DNA from 2 places in the Paenisporosarcina sp. P4_D4 genome. Region 1 is predicted to be linked to the other one. Evidence: riboswitches for the same ligand, from Rfam matches in the RefSeq annotation. Region 1 holds a riboswitch; the other holds the start of a gene.

Region 1 (9,177 bases):
CACCAAGTTGATAGGCAGTCGCAGCTTCCAAGTACCCACTATTTGGGCTTGGATGCTTTTTGGCATCTTTCCACCAATTAGCTAATCTCGTGCGAAGGGATTGTTTACTGAAATTTTTTGTCCATGTTAGGATGATATAGCCTGTGACTCTGCTCGGGATATAGTTCAACACATCATCCATTTTGGCAGAAGCATAACCAAAGTCTTGAAACTTCTCATTTTCATGACCCACCATCGAATCTAAGGTATTCACTGCTTTATATAACCAAAGCCCAGGTGCCCCGAAAAGAAATGCGAAGAAAAGTGGAGCTGTTATCCCGTCACTCGTATTTTCTGAGACAGTTTCTACCACAGCTCGTGTAATTTCTGATTCGGATAACTTTTCAGTATCGCGACCGACAATCCATGATAGTTTCATTCTAGCTTCTTTCAAGTCACCATTAACTAGTGGTTTATAAACGGACATCGCTGCGTCTTTCAAACTTTTTTGGGCAAACCCTATTGCACACAAAATACTTTCAACAACGATTCCAAAAACAAAGTGAATCTCGTATGCTGTGAACACCAAGGCAAATACGCTAGCGAATGTAACCGCAACAACCGATATCAAAAGGATTATACCTTTGATTTTACGATGACGGCCTTTATTCAACAAAGTAGTTAATTTTGTTATTAATCTACCAATCCATCGAACCGGGTGTGTCCAATTGGGTGGATCGCCTATTATTCGATCAAGGAGTAAGCCAAAAGTAAGCGCGATGATATGAGCAGACATACTTACATTCCTTTCGCTACTTTATAACGTTTGATAGCTAGTGTAGTACACTCAAAAACGCCTCGCCCAATGCATTTCCCTAGCTCTGTAATAGGTCCAGCATACGGTAAAAGTTCCCCTTTTTGAGTAGCTGCTATAAGTAAACTGTCCGTGGAGGTTCCAGTTGCAAGTGTATTTGTTATAGAGTCTCTTACATCTTCGTTTTGAAGAGCTTTTGTTTTTGCTTCTGTCGCTGTAATCATGGCTTGAATGAATGCTTCGTCAGATAATTTCCCATTGACAATTATCCAGGTATTAATCGTGCCTACATAAGGTTCATCTTCACGTTCAAATGCTTTTGACACATCCACTGCATTTCCTACGCCCGCTGTAACGGCAATGATAATGGATCCAAAAGTTCCATCATACTCTTCAATGACCACATGTTTCGTTTGAACAGCCGTCATCATTCCCACTGTATCTGTTGTCGGAAATCCTTGTGCTTGCAGATAATCAAACATCTCATTTGTGCTATCGTCACATTCATAATCAGCTTTTACATGACGATTAACAAACGTACGGTACCAACCAAACCCCGGATTTACAACTGCTGATGATACTGTTTTTAATGGGAAGTTTGCTTGCATGACCACATACTCATTTGACACTGCAAAATGGTCTTTCTTAATGATGTGCTCTTCCTGCAATTCACTCAAATTTGGCAATAATGTAATTTGTGGTTTCGGTTGTTCTGGATGTGGGTGGCTTCTTACCCGAGCTTTGTAGACACTTTCTAGCTGTTTTTGTTTTAGTACCGCATGCGGTTCACCAATTATTTTCACTTCGCCATCTTCCATTAATAACAACCGATCGCAATACAAGGAAGCTAAATTTATGTCATGAAATACTGAGATGATTGTTAATCCATTCTTAGTGGCTTGCATTCTAATCGTGTCTAACAATTGTTGTTGATGTGCGATATCTAAATGGTTAGTTGGCTCGTCTAGTAATAACACTTTTGCTTGCTGTGCAAGTGCTTGCGCCACAAAAACACGTTGTTGTTCTCCTCCAGAAAGTTGATCGAGATAAACATGCTCATACATTTTCACGTCGGTTAGCTGCATTGCATCTTGAATTGCTTGCTCGTCTTTCTCAGACCAAGATGAAAAGAATCCACTTTGATGAGGGTATCTCCCAAGAGAAATCGTGTCTCGCACTGTATATGAAAAAGCATGTCCGTGTAATTGAGGTAACACAGCCATATGCTTAGCGAGTTCTTTTGTAGTATATGTTTCGATTGGTTTGCTACCTAATTTGACCGTACCTGCTTTCAAAGGAAGTACACCACTAATGATTTTCAATAAGGTCGACTTTCCACTCCCATTTGGACCTAATATCCCAAGAACTTCCCCTTTAACAACATGAAAAGACACGTCTTTTACAACCGGTGAGTCGTGATAACCACCTGTTAATCCTTCGACTTTTAGCATGATTACGCACCCACCTTTCTTCGTTGTTTCCAAAAAATAAACGCAAACACTGGTGCACCAATAAAGGCTGTAATTACGCCTATTGGTAGCTCAGACGGTGAAATTATGGTTCGTGACACTAAGTCACAAATAATGAGTAATGACGCACCATTTATAAATGATAAGGGTAATACATGACGATGATCCGATCCCCACAACATACGTGTCATATGTGGAACGACGAGACCAACAAAGCCAATGGTTCCAGAAACCGATACCGCAGCACCAGTTAAAATCGAACCTCCTGTTAAAATCATCATTTTACGTCGTTTCACATTTACACCTAAATGCATGGCACGTTCCTCGCCAAAAACTAATGCATTAAGCTCGCGTCGATTTAGCCATAATAGTAAAAAACCGATCGTCATAAACGGTAATGCCATTGTGACATAGGGCCAACCTCGCATTGACACACTACCAAGCAACCAGCCAATAATTTGACGGAGCTCTTCACCTGAAAGTGAAATCATAAGAGAGATGACAGATCCCAAAAATGCACTAAATATTATTCCTGTGAGAATGATCGTTTCCATCTTCATCGCGCGGTCTATGAGCTTGGCAAAACTCATAACAGTAACCATAGTTAAAAAAGCACCGAGCATACTGAAAACTGGCAATGTGAACAAGCCTAGAAAGGGTACAGAAATTCCGAAAAAGAGTGTCACCACGGCGCCAACTGAGGCACCGGACGACACTCCTAACGTATATGGATCCGCTAATGGATTTTTCAACAATCCTTGGAAAGCTGCTCCCGCTATAGCAAGTGATGCACCAACTAAACCAGCTAGCACAACACGAGGTATGCGAATATTCCAAAGTATGTTTGATGCAGCTTCATCCATGTCAGGATTCCACAAGACTTGCACAGGAATCGAAACCGATCCAGCCGTTACCCCAACCAGCACAGCAGCAATCAGTACGAATACAGAAGCTACATAGGCAAACCAGGTTTTATTCACTGAAGACCTCAGGATGAATTGCTTTTGCCAATTCTAATAAGCCTTCTGTTAAACGAGGACCTTGACGACTTGTCGTATCACCATCCACATCCATTACTGCCTTGTTTTTCACAGCTGTAACTGTACCAAAACCTTCACGAGCCAAAACTTGCTCCGCTGCATCTGGTACATAGTTTCCGTAAGTTGTTAATATTACATCCGGATTACGCTTTACAATTTCTTCAGGGTCCATCATGATCCAACCTTCTAGATCTGATGCAATATTTTCTGCGTTCAATATTTCGATCATTTCGTTCATAAATGTGTTTTTACCTGCTGTATAAATTTCTGGAGCTGGAGATATTTCCGCAAATACTTTTTTCTTCGTTTCAATGGTTGAAGCCTTTTCTTGAATCGTTGCTACTTCATCCTTCATTGTTTGTACCATTTCTTCAGCTTCTTTAATCTTACCTGTCGCTTGGCCAATAGTAGCCATCGTGTCATACACTTCATCAAAACTTACTGCAGATTTCACAACATACACGTTTAACCCTGCATCACGCAATTGTTTAATTCCAGCCTCACCTACTCCGAGACCTGATTCATGTGCAAGTACTAAATCTGGATTTAAAGAAATAATTTTTTCTACATTAAATTCTTGTCCACCAATTTTTTCTTTAGAAGCAACTTCTTCTGGGTAGTTATCGTAATCCGAAACGCCCACTACTTCTTCTTCTAAGCCAAGAGCATACAAAATTTCTGTATTGCTTGGAATCATTGAAACGATTGCTTTTGGTGCTTCTTCCAAGGTAATTTCATTATCAGTGACATCCTTAATTGTTAGAGGAAATTGGGAAGCCTCTTGTCCAATTTCTGTATCTTGTGTTTTGCTGTCTGCAGGTTTTGCTTCTTCCTGCCCACATGCTGTTAATAATATCGCTGCAAGCGCAGTTGCGAGCCATAATTGCCAAATCTTTTTCATTGTTGATTTCCTCCTTGATGTTTATGTTTTTGGACACAAAAAAATCCTCCGCTTTTTGTCGGAAGATGGTTGGTTGAATTTAGGCTTTTGCTAAAATGAGCACGAGCTGATTCACACCATTCCTATCCTCGTAGGGTTGCGGGTGTTGCGCACGTAGGCAGGTCTCATGGCTTGTGATCAGTGGTTGGCGCGTCTTCCCAAAGCTAAGTTTGCTTCAGTGACTTGATGCGCCTCCTCTCACATACAGTGGCGGGACCGCGTCGGATTTGAACCGACTTCCCTTTTAACTCTGCGATTGAAGCAGAGCACCTTCGTGTTGGGGCTATGTAATTCATTTTTCATTATACAGGATTTCTGATGGGTGTCGAGAAGGTTTTTGTGGGTGACTCGGATTGCGTGAAATTGAAGATTTCACCATTTCGCGGGTGGATATCTGGAATTCAAGTTGCGTTATCTGCATTTCATGAGGCTTTATCTCGAATTCGAATACGTTTATCTAGATTTCGCATTCACTTATCTGAATTTCGTTAAATTTGCATGCGGTGCCGGGCGCAAAAAAAGCCATTCCACATCTTTCGAGTGAAATGGCTTTGGTTATTAAAATTACATTTTTTCAGGTGCGCTTACACCAATCAGACGTAGGGCATTTGCGATAGTTGTGCGGACTGCCGTAATAAGAGCTAGACGTGCACGTGTCATGTCTTCGTTCGTTGCATCCAATACTTTTTCTGCATTGTAGAAACTATGGAAGGTTGCTGCAAGTTCTTGGATGTATGTCGCAACGCGGTGTGGTGAGCGGATTTTCGCTGCATCAGCCACAACTTGCGGGAAGTCACCCACTTTCTTCAGAACATCTATTTCTTTTTCAGCTTTTAATAAATCTAATTGAGCATTCGAAGCGCTGAATCCTTGCTCTTCAGCAGAACGTAAAATCGAGCTGATACGCGCGTGCGCATACTGTGCATAATACACAGGATTTTCATTTGATTGTGAGACAGCTAAATCTAAATCGAAGTCCATATGTGAATCGCCAGAACGCATCGCGAAGAAGTAACGAACGGCATCCAAACCAACTTCTTCAACAAGTTCACGCATCGTGACCGCTTTACCAGTACGTTTACTCATCTTCATTTTTTCGCCGTCTTTATACAATTGAACCATTTGAATAATGCTTACTTCAAGCGTATCTCGATCATATCCAAGTGCTTGGATTGCCGCTTTCATACGTGGGATGTAACCATGGTGGTCCGCTCCCCAAATGTTGATTAATTTATCAAAACCGCGTGCAATTTTGTCTTCATGATATGCAACATCAGGTGTTAAGTAAGTGAATGAACCGTCGTTTTTAATCAGCACACGGTCTTTGTCATCGCCAAATGTTGTCGAACGGAACCAAGTTGCGCCTTCTTCTTCAAATACGTGACCATTCGCACGTAATTTATCCAAAGCGACTTCAATCTTGCCGTTTTCGTATAGAGAAGTTTCTGAATACCACTCATCAAAGCTAACTCGGAAATCGGCTAAATCTTTTTGAAGTTTTGCAAGTTCCACTTTTAGACCATGTGAACGGAAGAATGCAAAGCGTTCTTCAGCAGATTTCTGAAGCAATGCATCGCCATGCTCGCTTGCCATCTCTTTTGCGATATCAATGATATCTTGACCGTGATAGCCATCTTCAGGCATGTCAGCATCTTGACCCAATGCTTGCTTGTAGCGCGCTTCCAATGAATGTGCCAAGTTGTTGATTTGGTTCCCGGCGTCATTGATATAGTATTCACGTGACACGTCATAGCCTGCAAAATCCAATACATTACATAATGAATCTCCGACTGATGCACCACGGGCATGCCCTAAATGCAAATCACCTGTTGGATTCGCCGAAACGAACTCCACTTGAATTTTTTCACCAGCGCCAGCTTTTGAACGGCCATAATCAGCACCTTGTTCCAAGACAGCTTTCACCACGTCCGCCAAGTAATCTTTGCGAATTGAGATGTTCATAAATCCTGGACCGGCAATTTCGATTTTCTCGATAACTGTGCCAGTTGTATCAAGGTTTTCCAAAATAGCTTCAGCAATAGCACGAGGTGGCTTCTTCGCAAGCTTCGTCAGCTGCATCGCAATGTTTGTAGCATAATCGCCATTCGCTTTATCACGTGGGGATTCCAAATGAATGCCAGGCATTCCTTCCGAATCAGTTAATTCGGCTTTCAATATAGCTTTCTGTAATGCTTCTTTAATGGATTGTTGAACTTGTTCTACTGCGTTCATTGCGATCCCTCCGTGTAATGAAATTCAAGTGTGTATTCGCCAACGGGTTGCCCGCTCACGTCTAAATCATATTGAACGACAAAATGGCCGTCGTGTTCATTTTGCTCAAACGTCATCTGCCGTGTATTGGTTGTCACCATCAACATGCCATATTCGCTATCGTAACTGCCTGTCTGCTCTGAGTCCTTAATAAAAGGGAGACGCATATTAATTCCGCCGCTTCGCAGTACCAGGGCTTCGGTTTCACCCATTTTGACAGTGGTGTTCACATCTTTGTCATCTTGAACTTCCGCATATTTTAAATAGGATGACTCATCTTTTTCAATCAAAGTGCCAGTTGCCCATAATTCATAGATTTCCGGTTCTTCATTAGGTTGCCGGATGGTCGTTTTCAACCTTACTTTTACTTTTGTATTCATAACAAGTCCACCCGCTTCCTTGTGATTTTGTTTAATTTCCTTACCAAGGAAATGTCTTTTACGCTTTTCTATGTCTAGCTTCAAGCGCCAGGCCGCACCTAAGCTTCAGTTCCTCAGGCGAAAGTGAACTTTCGCATCGGACCTTCCAGCGCCGGCGTCGACCTAAAACGGCGCTTTACGCTTTTCTATAACCTTTTTATTATAAGTGATTTATATACTTTATTTCAAATGTCGTTTTAAAGGACATCGCTATTGTAATAATTTGTTAAAATTTACTTAATCGTTTTTTTAGGTATGTTATACTAACGCTAGAATTTCTCACGGAGGAAAAGTCATGCTTTTCGAATTACTTATTAACTTTTGTATTTTATTCACTTTCGCGGTTTTGTCCTATTGGCCCTTCCAAGATGTTGTGCGATCGAATTTCCCTTTCCCGAAAACACATCCTTATATCATTGGAATTATTGCTGGATTGGCTGGTTTTATCTTGATGGAATCCGCTGTCAATCTGTCTGATTTGATTATACTTGATGCAAGACACGTAGTAATTGTGATTTCCGGAATTTTTGGCGGACCGATTGCTCCTATCATCAGCGGACTGATTATTGGTGTGACACGGATGTTTATCATGGAGGAATTCACTACGACTGGAATTCTTGCAGGATTGAACGTTATCCTCATGGGAATTGTGATTGGGGCGTTCAGTTTTAAATATAGGATGACATTTAGAAATGCTCATCTTTATTTTTATTATGCAACTGCTCAAACTGCTCTTTTAATCGTCTATATCATGTATCCAGCATTGAATAACGTTCACGAAGTCCTGTACTATATCATTTATTCCGCCTTTTCATTCTTTACTGTACTGTTCATTTTAATCGAATTAAACGAGCATTTTAAGAAAATCCGTCATACTGAATTATTATCAGAGACCGATTATCTGACTGGTCTTTATAATAATCGCAAATTCCATCAGCTGACACATTCTTACATTACAGAATCAACCAAGCCTTTCAGCATGATTTCCATCGATATCGATTCTTTCAAAAAAGTGAATGATATTTACGGTCATCCAGCGGGCGATGAAATATTAAGGGAACTTGGCAAGCGTCTGAAGGATCTCGTTTCGGAAAATGAGGGATACGTCACACGAAATGGCGGCGAACAATTTGCCGTATTGATTGCTAATTCCCCTCCTGCAATGGGACTTTATCTAGGTGAACGCATACGCTCCTGTGTGGCAAACACCCCATTCCTCGTTTCAGATAACCTGGAAGTTTCAATTACGGTGTCCGTGGGAGTAAGTTCCTATCCGGATAATGGCTCAACGATTCAGGAACTTTATAGTGCTGCTGATTCAGCTATGTATGAGGCGAAAGCGAACGGACGTAATCGCGTCTTTCATTTCACAAATAAAAAAGCGTGATGCTTCTCAGAAATGAGAGCATCACGCTTTTATTATTGCCTAGCTCCAAGCGCCAGCTCGCACCTCCGCTTAGGCCCACAGGATGGGTCATGAAGGCGTTCCGACACGAGGCTAGGAACTTAGCCTTCCGGTGTGTCTGCAGTTACTTGGCACACAGTAAACTTTGCTTCCAACGTCGGAGTCGAGCTAGAGTGGCGCTTTACGCATTTATTTTACCCAGCCTAAAAGCATTTCACGGATGAGTTTGCTTGCAGTGTTTGCAGTTTGTTCAGATGAATCGTAAATTGGCGCTACTTCCACTAAGTCGAAGCCAACGACGTTTACGTCGGAACCTGCAATCGCATGGATAGACGCCAGTAATTCACGAGATGTAATACCTCCGCAGTCGACTGTTCCAGTACCTGGTGCGTGTGCAGGATCAAGTACATCAATGTCGATTGTTACGTATACTGGACGTCCTGCCAATGTTGGCAACACTTCTTTTAACGGCTCCAGCACTTCAAATTTTGAAATGTGCATGCCGTTTTCTTTTGCCCAGACAAATTCTTCTTTCATGCCTGAACGAATACCGAATGAGTAAACATTTTTTGGACCGATGTGATCGGCGATTTTACGAATTGGTGTGGAGTGTGAAAGTGCTTCTCCTTCGTAAGATTCACGTAAATCAGTATGTGCGTCCATGTGAATGATTGCCAAATCCGGATACTTTGCAGCGACAGCTTTCATAACTGGCCAAGACACTAAGTGCTCGCCACCCATTCCGACTGGAACTTTTCCGTCAGCTAACAATTTTGTCACGAACGTTTCGATTTCGTCCAAACTTTTTTGCGGGTTCCCGAAAGGTAACGGAATATCCCC
Region 2 (9,177 bases), on a different contig from region 1:
TCTTATTCAACTAACGTGGCAGTTTAGTTTAACAAGGGTTGAAACGAAAGTTTGTTGATTTAAATCGGAACTTATATACATTTAATCTGTATAAAAGCAAAAGGTATCCTGACTGAAACGAGGTGGTTAATATGAATAAAAATAAAACAATAGTAATTTGTGCGTCAATTGTACTGATAATTTTACTTGTACTTACTTTTTTTGAATTCATCTTTTTGAGATTACTCGGATTACAATATAATTCAATTGGTACTTTAGTATTTTTCTTTATTATGTACGTATTCCTTGAAATACCTCTCTCCTTTATTAAAGATGGAATACCAAAAGCTTTAAAATCTGTTGGTATGATTCAATCAAGTAAGGGGTGGTTGTCATTTATTTTAGATACAGGGCTGACTTTTTCATTAATTAAATTACTCGATATCTTTATGGTGAATATTTCGATTACTTGGCAAGGTCCACTAATATTTGCATTGATTACAGGACTTATCAGTTCGAAATTAAAAAAGAATGAAAAAGAGCCTCAGATGATTAATAGCGAAGAATTTAAGGAATTAGAAAGAAAGTTTAATTCTAATAGCTAATCAATATAATGGTGTGATTGTTTAAAAAGGCAATCGCTTTTTGTGCTAACGGGGCAGGTTAGTTGAAGAAGGAAGAAAAGGGAGATGAACAGAAATGAAAATAGATTGGCAAAGCTTAAAGTTGGTACAGGGTTGTTTATTGACTGGTATTTATGCAAATCAACTTAATGTATACCAATACAATAAATTCTTAGTTATTAATTCTGTCCTACTTATTTTAAAGATAAAAAACCCACATTCCCTTGAATTCTGGTATTGGAAAATAGATTGGTTCGAAGACGAAATAGGAGATGACTTTCTCATTATTGAAGAACAGGAAACACCAGAACCAATTGAATATAGGTATGAGCCAGAAATTGCCCCCAATCAACATCTACTAATGAGTTCTAGTTTTTCTGTCGAACAAAACAAAATTAAGAAAGTTAGTGGATACGGATTTAAAGATGAGAAAAGTGAAATCTTAACTTCTATTGTTTTTGAATTAGAGGAATCATTCATTTCTATAACAACCGGAGCTGTTATAACAACAAAAATTACAGAAAAGGAGCCTGATGATTTAGGAGACTTAATTTTCCCTTGTGACTGACAATGCATTTATATAATTCAACTCGGAGCAGTTAATCCAAGAAGGATTAATTCTACTTTTTGTTGAACTTATTGATCTAAAGGGTGCTTTAGTTGAAGATCCTCGTGCTGCTTAGGCAGCTTTTTCTTATTGAACAAACGAGGCAGGTAAGTTCAATAAGAGGATTAATTTACCAAATTAATAAGAAGCATTTTTGAACTAATGGTACTACCAACGTATCGCAGGATATTTTAGGAAAAGAACATTTGATTGTTGAAATCATTGACTCAGATGAAGTAGGTGGGCTAAAGGTCTATTTATCAAAAAGTTATATATTGGAATTATTCCCAGACACTTCAGAAGAGGATGATGAGTTCTGGAGACTTTTTAATCGTAGGAGCGATAACCCCCACTTTATCTCTATATAAAAAATCATCCATTTCTTGTAGGCAAACTTTACCAATTCAATTATTGTAATTCTATTTCCATTAAACTATAATGAAAGCGATTTAATAATTGAATAGTTATATATTTTGGTTCTTTACTTGCGGGTAAAGATTAAAAAGGAACCAGGTTAAAATCCTGGACGGTCCGGCCACTGTAATTGAGGGAGTGACTTCCATGAGCCACTAGTTGAAAAACTGGGAAGGCGGAAGAAACGTACCAACCTCATAAGTCAGGAGACTTGCCTAAATATAGATGTAGAATACCTTCCGGGAAAAGGTTGCATTGTGGATCATTGAATTTCTTTTTGAATTTGTGAGAATACAAAGGCTCTTACCTTTCTTCCGGGGGTAAGCGCTTTTTTTGTTTGATTTCGAAAAGGGGAGGATTTCACGGAACCGCAACAACACGTTAATCAAAAATTCTATGAGAAATGGAGAATCATCACTTGACTACCTACAAACAGAAATTGCGACGCCTTCTTCCTGCATTATTGGCATTGATTATGCTCGGGTCCTTGATTTCACCGATCCAGGCAGGAGCCATAGGGGAAAGCGGAAATGCTTCGCTGCCTCAGGAGACGAGAGGCCAGCTTGCCGAAGGGCAAATTAATACACAAACGCAGTCGACACAAATCGACCGTAGCGCCGAGATAAGAGCAAAAGTGGAACAAGCAATCGAGAAAACGAAAAACTACTACATACAGAACCCCCCTGACTATTCCAAAGGGACTTCACACAGCAATTATTGGCTGATGTCCGCTTTATGGGGTGTAGGGACGGACTTGGAAAACGACGTTCCATGGAAAGAAAATGCTTCCCCATGGAATCCAGCGTCCTATTGGACCGTCGGTAAGGAAAAGGTGACTACTTCCTCGAACGAGGATGCAGGAATTGTTATCGGTTCCATCGTTTTGGGCAAAAACCCATATAAATTCGGGACACGGGACATTGTGCATGATTTAGTTGCGAAGCAGAAAGAGAACGGATCTTTCTTTACCATTTGGGGAGAGCCTTGGGCAATGGTCGCGCTTGATCTGATGGAAGCGGAGTATGACCAGGATAAACATATCCAATATATATTGAGTAAGCAAAATCCCACGACAGGATACTTTGGCGATTCCGATGTGACAGGGTGGATACTGATCGCCCTAGCCCCACATTTGGACCGGCCGGATGTGAAAGCCGCTGTCGACAAGGCGGTCCAAGGGATACATGACAACCGGAACAAAGCCACGGGCGAAGTCATGGGGCAGATGTTCGGGGAAAACTCCAATAGCGTCGCGCCTATCATCAATGGCTTGGCGGCGGTAGGCGAGGACCTCTTCTCGGAAAAGTGGACCATGGAAACGACGCAGCTCGGATCGGTCAACCTGATTGAACGATTTGTGGACCGCTATCAAATGGCTGATGGCAGATTTACTTGGCAGGAGAACACTTTGGGCTCCTGGCAGATGGCAACCGAGCAAGGATTGCTTGCCATCTCTGATGCCGTTGCAGGAAAGTCGACTTTCGTGCGGCTGAAAGACTACAAGGAGCAAGAACTGGACAAGCAAACGAATGTCTCGGTAAGAGTGGAAGGAATCAACGATACGCTACTCATGAATAAAGATGTCCAAGTGGAGACATTCATGGAAGCCGCCGATGCTTTCGATGCGACGGAGCAGGCGCTTGCCGAAGCAAGCATCCCGTTTGAAGGATCGAGTTCCTATATTGCCAAAATAGGGCCAGAGGAACAAGCGACGTTCGGGGCCTGGGATGGCTGGCAGTATATAGTGAATGATGACTATCCGGGTGTGTCTGTCGGAGAGTACCCGATTGAAGACGGAGATGAAATCGTCTGGTTTTACGGGAACGTCGGGGACATTTACCAAGATATCGATATAGCCGATGAAGTGGAGGAATTGACCCTCCGCCCAACCATTTCAATTGCGCCGAAATTACTTGAAGGCGATGAAATTGAAGTGACGGTTACGGCAGAATACGATGTATACAACAGCTCCTGGGAACTGGAAAAAGAGAACGAGATAGCGAAGATCAAAGACGCGGCCATCCAATTCGACGGAAAGACATACAAAACGGATGGCAACGGGGTCGCACGCATTCCAGGTGAAAAAGCAAGGGTCGGGACGTATGAGCTGAAGGTCACAAAAGACATTGACGGCAGTTATCCAAGGCTCCTGCGCCAAGCAAAAAAAATCATCATTGAGGAAGATCCCGACAGCGGTGCCATCCCGTCGGACAAAACGGTCACACTGTCCGTCGAGAAGCGCACGATTGGTCTCGGAGATATCATCGTGCCTATGGGAGTGGCGCTGCAAAATGGGGATACTGCGTTCACATTATTGAAAAGAGTGGCCGATCAAAAAGGGGTATCCATTGATTATATTGGATCCGGGGCAGGGCTTTACGTTCAGGCGATAGAAGGTCTTGGAGAGTTTGACCATGGTTCGCAAAGTGGCTGGATGTATTCGGTCAACGGGAATTTCCCGGAATACAGTGCAGGGAACTATGTGCTGAAAGACGGGGATGTCCTCCGCTGGCAATATACGAAGGACCTTGGGCTTGATCTTGGACAAGGAACAATCCCGGGTACCGGAGGGGGAAGCAGTCCCGGAAGCGGCAATAGCGATGGAAACAACCAGATCGAGATTCAAAAATCAATTGCCGATGCAGCAGGATGGATCGGAAAAAACCGTGATTTCACCAAATATGATCACTTCATCGATTGGGATGTACTTGGTTTGGCAAGGGCTGCTCAAAAAGTTCCAGCTTCTTACTACGCTGCGTTCGAGAGCTATGTAAAGGCGGAAAAAGGAGAGTTCAGGAAAGTCACCGATTATGAGCGGATGGCGTTGGCCATCACCTCGATCGGGAAAAATCCGAGAAATATCGCGGGATATGACTTCATTGAAAAAATCTACAACAATGAACGCATGACGATGCAAGGGACAAACGGTGTCATTTTCGCATTGCTTGCCTTGGACTCGAAAAAATATGAAGTTCCTGCGAATGCGGTATGGACGAAAGCCAAGCTGGTGGACTGGCTGCTTGCGAAACAGAACGGCGATGGTGGCTTCCCGCTGGCGGATGGAGCTGCAAGTGATATCGATATGACTGCCATGGCGCTACAGGCCCTAGCGAAATACCAACAAAACAAAGAAGCGAAGGCTGCAACAGATAAAGGATTGGATTGGCTGTCCAAGCAACAACTGGCTGAAGGTGGATTCCAGTCGGCGGGATCAGTCAACAGCGAAAGCGTTTCACAAGTGATCATTGCGCTGTCGAGTCTTGGAATTGACTTGGAAGACAATCGATTCAAGAAAGAGAAGGGCGATTTGCTTTCAGCACTTCAATCCTTTGTCAATAAGGACGGGGGGATTTCCCATACGATAGGCTCGGGAAGCAACTACATGGCCACCCAGCAAGGGATGATGGCTTTGGTCGCCTATGACCGTCTCAAAACTGGCAAAACCGGCCTGTATGATATGGGAGACGTAAAGGCATCGACCCCGAATCTTTCATTCCCGGATGTCAAGAAAGGATCTTTTGGGGAAAAAGAAATACAGGAGCTTGCTGAAAAAGGTGTAATTGCTGGCTTCTTGGATGGGACGTTCAAGCCAAACCTAGAATTGAACCGAGGGGAAGCGGCGATTTTATTTGCCAGAGCACTGGATTTGAAAGCTCCGGAGTCGCCGGCAGGATTCAAGGATGTAGCCAAATCCAGCGTATTCTATGAGGCCGCACATGCTACGAAAGCGGCAGGCATTTTCAGAGGTCAGGGGATCGGGGAAACTTTCGGTGCTGGTGAAAAACTGAATCGTGAACAAATGGCTTCAGTGCTTGTCCGAGCTTTTGGATTGAAAGCCACAAATGAAAAAGTGAAATTGGCTGATCTGGACAGTGTGTCGGATGCACACCGGAAAGATGCAGAAATTTTATATCAAAATGGTATCACGCTTGGGAATGGGAACGGAAATTTCGATCCTAAAGGGTCTGTCTCCCGCGCGCATTTTGCCGTGTTCCTTTCCCGTTCACTGAACAACAAGAAATAAACAGTGTCGCGTTCATTTTATCAAGTGTTCACATTAAATATCGTATTTCAAGGACGGTCCAGCATTCCTCCAATAAGGTGCTGGAATGTCTGCAATATGGAGGACATTCAATTCAAAGAATGTTAGTAAAGGGGGACTATCGTTGAGGAACCATGTGAAGATCTTCGCAAATTTGGCCGCCGCTTTTGTATTGGTTCTTTTGCTGGGCGCATGCGGATCGTCACTGCAGAAACCGACAGGGCTGGAAAAACCGCAGAGCAGCCAGGAAACGGATGCAAGCGAGGAGCTGACGGAACAGGAACCCGTAGAAGAGAACGAGGGAATCTCTGAAGAATCAATAACGGATTCCCGCAAGGAAGAGCAAGAAAAAGCAGGAGAAACCAAGGTACGGGTGGAAAATGAGCAGGTTACAACGGTTGCGTCGGCAAAGAAAGAAGTGCAGCAGCCTACTCATGCAAAGGAGCAGGCTGAAAACAAGCCAGGAAAAGCCGAAAATCATACGTCAGGGCCTTTAGGGGAAGGTGGCAAGCAACCTTCAAACGCCACTTCCGGCAATCTCCCAAAAACGGCAGCACCCGTACAGGTCCCTTCCAAGCCACCGGCACCCCCTGTGGAAAGCCCGGCTGAAAAAGAAAAGGAACCTGAAGAGCAAGCATCCACAATCGTCTTCTCAATCGTCATCTCGTCAAGTGAGGTCCCTCTGACTCCTGTAAAGATGGAATTCAAGGAAGGGGATACCGTACTGGACGCATTGATCCAAATCACGAAAAAACATAAAATCCAAATGGATTACCGTGGCGGGAAAGGCGCCAGTGCATACGTGGAAGGTATCGCCAATGTCTATGAATTTGATCGTGGACAGGGGAGCGGCTGGATGTACCGTGTAAATGGGGTATTTCCTGATCGTGGGGCAGGCACGGTCCCGTTAATGGTGGATGATCGTGTCGAATGGCTCTATACGACCAGTCTTGGGGAGGACCTGAAAGCCGACCTGAAACCTTTTCGCCGTTAATTTAGCCAAGCGAAAACCGGCCAGTGCAATGCGGCCGGTTTTCTGCATGAGAAACGTTAAATGAAAGAAGGTGTACAAATATGGAAAGTGGCTTTCGCAGCTGCCACCCATTCGTGGTTTTCTTCTATTATTTATGTGTCGGCTTTCTCGCCATGTATTTCAATCATCCAGCATTTCTGCTTGTGGCGTGCTTGTTGCTGTTTGGGGCCAATCTTGCCCATGGCGGCGGCAAAGCGCTCAGGAAATGGATTCCATCACTCGTCTGGATGAGCGTTGCCATTATTGTCTTGAATCCATTGTTGAATTCAAGGGGTACGCACATTTTCTTCTACTTTCGAGGGAAGCAGGTTACCCTGGAAGCCACGATGTACGGTGTCGTAATGGCGCAGTCGATTGTCATGATCCTGCTGATGTTCATTTCATTCAACATCATTTTGAACGGCAATAAATTTCTGTTCGTTTTTTCTTCATTCTTGCCAAGAACCGCCTTTTTGACCATGCTGGCCATCCGCTTCGTCCCCCTTTTGAAAAGAAGGCTGGATGAAATAAGCGACGTGCAGCGCATCAAAGGGACGACAGCCTCGACAGGAACCATATGGGAGCGAGCGGGAAATGGGATGACCATGCTGCAGATTTTGTTGACATGGTCCTTGCAAGAATCATTGGACACGGCGGATTCAATGAAGGCGAGGGGATACGGGACGGGCAAGCGGAATCCTTATATTCCCTACAGAATGAACAAACGGGATAAGGGGTGGCTCGTGACAATGACTGCTCTTTTTGCGCTATGTGTAACAGGCGGGATGCTTGGGTACGGCAAAATCATTATCTATCCAGCTCTGGGGACATTGCACCTTTATTTCCTGGATTGGGTCCTGCTTATTTGTATGATGTTATTGGTATCATTTCCATTGCTCGTTGAAGGGAGAGAACAATTGAAGTGGAAATTTTCCGTATAGAAGAAATGACATTCGGCTTTCCCGACATGGAATGGAAAGCACTGAAGGATATCCATTTAAGTGTGAGGGAAGGGGAATTTGTAGTGCTATGCGGCCCGAGCGGCTGCGGCAAGACGACATTGCTGCGTCTTTTGAAAAAAGAGCTTGCCCCTGCAGGCAGGAGGAAAGGGGAAATCTATTACGAAGGAAAGCGTTTGGAGGACTGGGAAGAGAGGTTATTGATTGAACAAATTGGCCTTGTTTTTCAAGATCCCGACAATCAAATCGTCATGGATGAAGTGATGCAGGAAATTGTGTTCGGCTTGGAAAATCTGGGCTACTCGAATTTCGAAATGCGCAAAAGGGTTGCAGAGATGGTCCATTTTTTTGGAGTGGAAGGATTGCTGAGATTGAAGCCATCGGAACTATCCGGTGGCCAGAAGCAGATGCTGAATTTGCTTTCCGTTCTGTTATTGAAGCCCAAGGTGCTGCTGCTGGATGAACCGACTTCCCAGCTTGATCCAATTGCGGCCAAAGAGTTGATTCTCATTCTGGAAAGGCTGAACAAGGAAATGGGCATGACGGTCATTCTTGTCGAACATCGGTTGGAAGAACTGTTCGGGGTTGCGGATCGGGTACTCATGATGGAGGATGGGAAAATCGTTTATGATGGAAACAGCAAAGCGGTCATCACCGAACTGTACGCGCGGGGAGACGAACGATTCATCCCTTATGTCCCTTCAATATCTAGGCTTTATATGGAAAAAGAAGTTTGGCCAAGACTGGATGGCATACCATTGAACGTGAAGGAAAGCAAAGAGTGGATCCGAACACTGCCGGTATATCCTGCACTTGAAGTTGCGGATGCCGATGCCACTGAGGGAACTGGGAGGCAGCGGGTACTGGAAATGAAGGATGTATATTTCCAATACGAGAAAAAAGGATTGATGATCTTGAAAAGTCTTTCGCTGGATATTTTCAAAGGGGAATTCTTTGCATTGGTCGGAGGGAACGGTTCAGGAAAATCCACTGTTATGAAGGCGTGCATTGGAAGCATCAAGCCGAAACGGGGAACAGTATGCTATGAAGGAATGGAAGTAAGTAAGCTGAAGGGCAGGAAACTGTATGAAAGAATGGCCTACCTTCCCCAAAATCCACGGACCTATTTCGTCCATGATACCATTGTGAAGGAATTTGAAGAAGCGGTCGTGCGACACGATGTGAAAAACGGCACTGCCAAAATGGAGGAATTGATGAAGGCATTCAATATTACACATCTGCGGGATCGCCATCCGTATGATTGCTCAGGCGGAGAAATACAAAGGGCGGCACTTGCCTGCATGCTGATTGGCTCTCCTGATATCCTGTTCATCGATGAACCGACAAAAGGGCTGGATCCCATCTCGAAAAAGCGCTTTTCCGAAGTGCTCTATAGGCTCCATCGTGAAGGATTGACCATCATGATGGTGACGCATGACATCGAGTTCGCTGCCCGGAATGCACAAAGATGCGCTATCATGTTTGATGGGGAAATAACGGTTGCCGGCACGGCGGATCAATTATTCAAAGGGAATTACTTC

The links. A riboswitch is a leader RNA that binds a small molecule or an ion and turns the genes downstream of it on or off. The one in region 1 is predicted to bind cobalamin.
Region 2: it holds a riboswitch for cobalamin, as region 1 does, so the genes downstream of both, AC1DSL_RS09730 (DUF4430 domain-containing protein) here and AC1DSL_RS00735 (ABC transporter substrate-binding protein) in region 1, are expected to answer to the same signal.

Annotation. Positions count from the first base shown of each region.
Region 1 covers NZ_JBFUIO010000001.1:142,976-152,152, reverse strand. Annotated here, with positions in the region: gene cbiB (adenosylcobinamide-phosphate synthase CbiB) at 1-775, opposite strand, end outside; gene AC1DSL_RS00745 (adenosylcobinamide amidohydrolase) at 778-2,244, opposite strand; gene AC1DSL_RS00740 (FecCD family ABC transporter permease) at 2,247-3,242, opposite strand; gene AC1DSL_RS00735 (ABC transporter substrate-binding protein) at 3,235-4,203, opposite strand; cobalamin riboswitch at 4,343-4,531, opposite strand; gene argS (arginine--tRNA ligase) at 4,807-6,474, opposite strand; gene AC1DSL_RS00725 (YwiB family protein) at 6,471-6,893, opposite strand; gene AC1DSL_RS00720 (diguanylate cyclase) at 7,228-8,319, shown strand; gene speB (agmatinase) at 8,527-9,177, opposite strand, start outside.
Region 2 covers NZ_JBFUIO010000034.1:1,726-10,902, forward strand. Annotated here, with positions in the region: gene AC1DSL_RS09720 (YrvL family regulatory protein) at 132-584, shown strand; gene AC1DSL_RS09725 (hypothetical protein) at 679-1,170, shown strand; cobalamin riboswitch at 1,667-1,856, shown strand; gene AC1DSL_RS09730 (DUF4430 domain-containing protein) at 2,042-5,647, shown strand; gene AC1DSL_RS09735 (DUF4430 domain-containing protein) at 5,790-6,659, shown strand; gene AC1DSL_RS09740 (energy-coupling factor transporter transmembrane component T) at 6,740-7,618, shown strand; gene AC1DSL_RS09745 (ABC transporter ATP-binding protein) at 7,600-9,177, shown strand, end outside.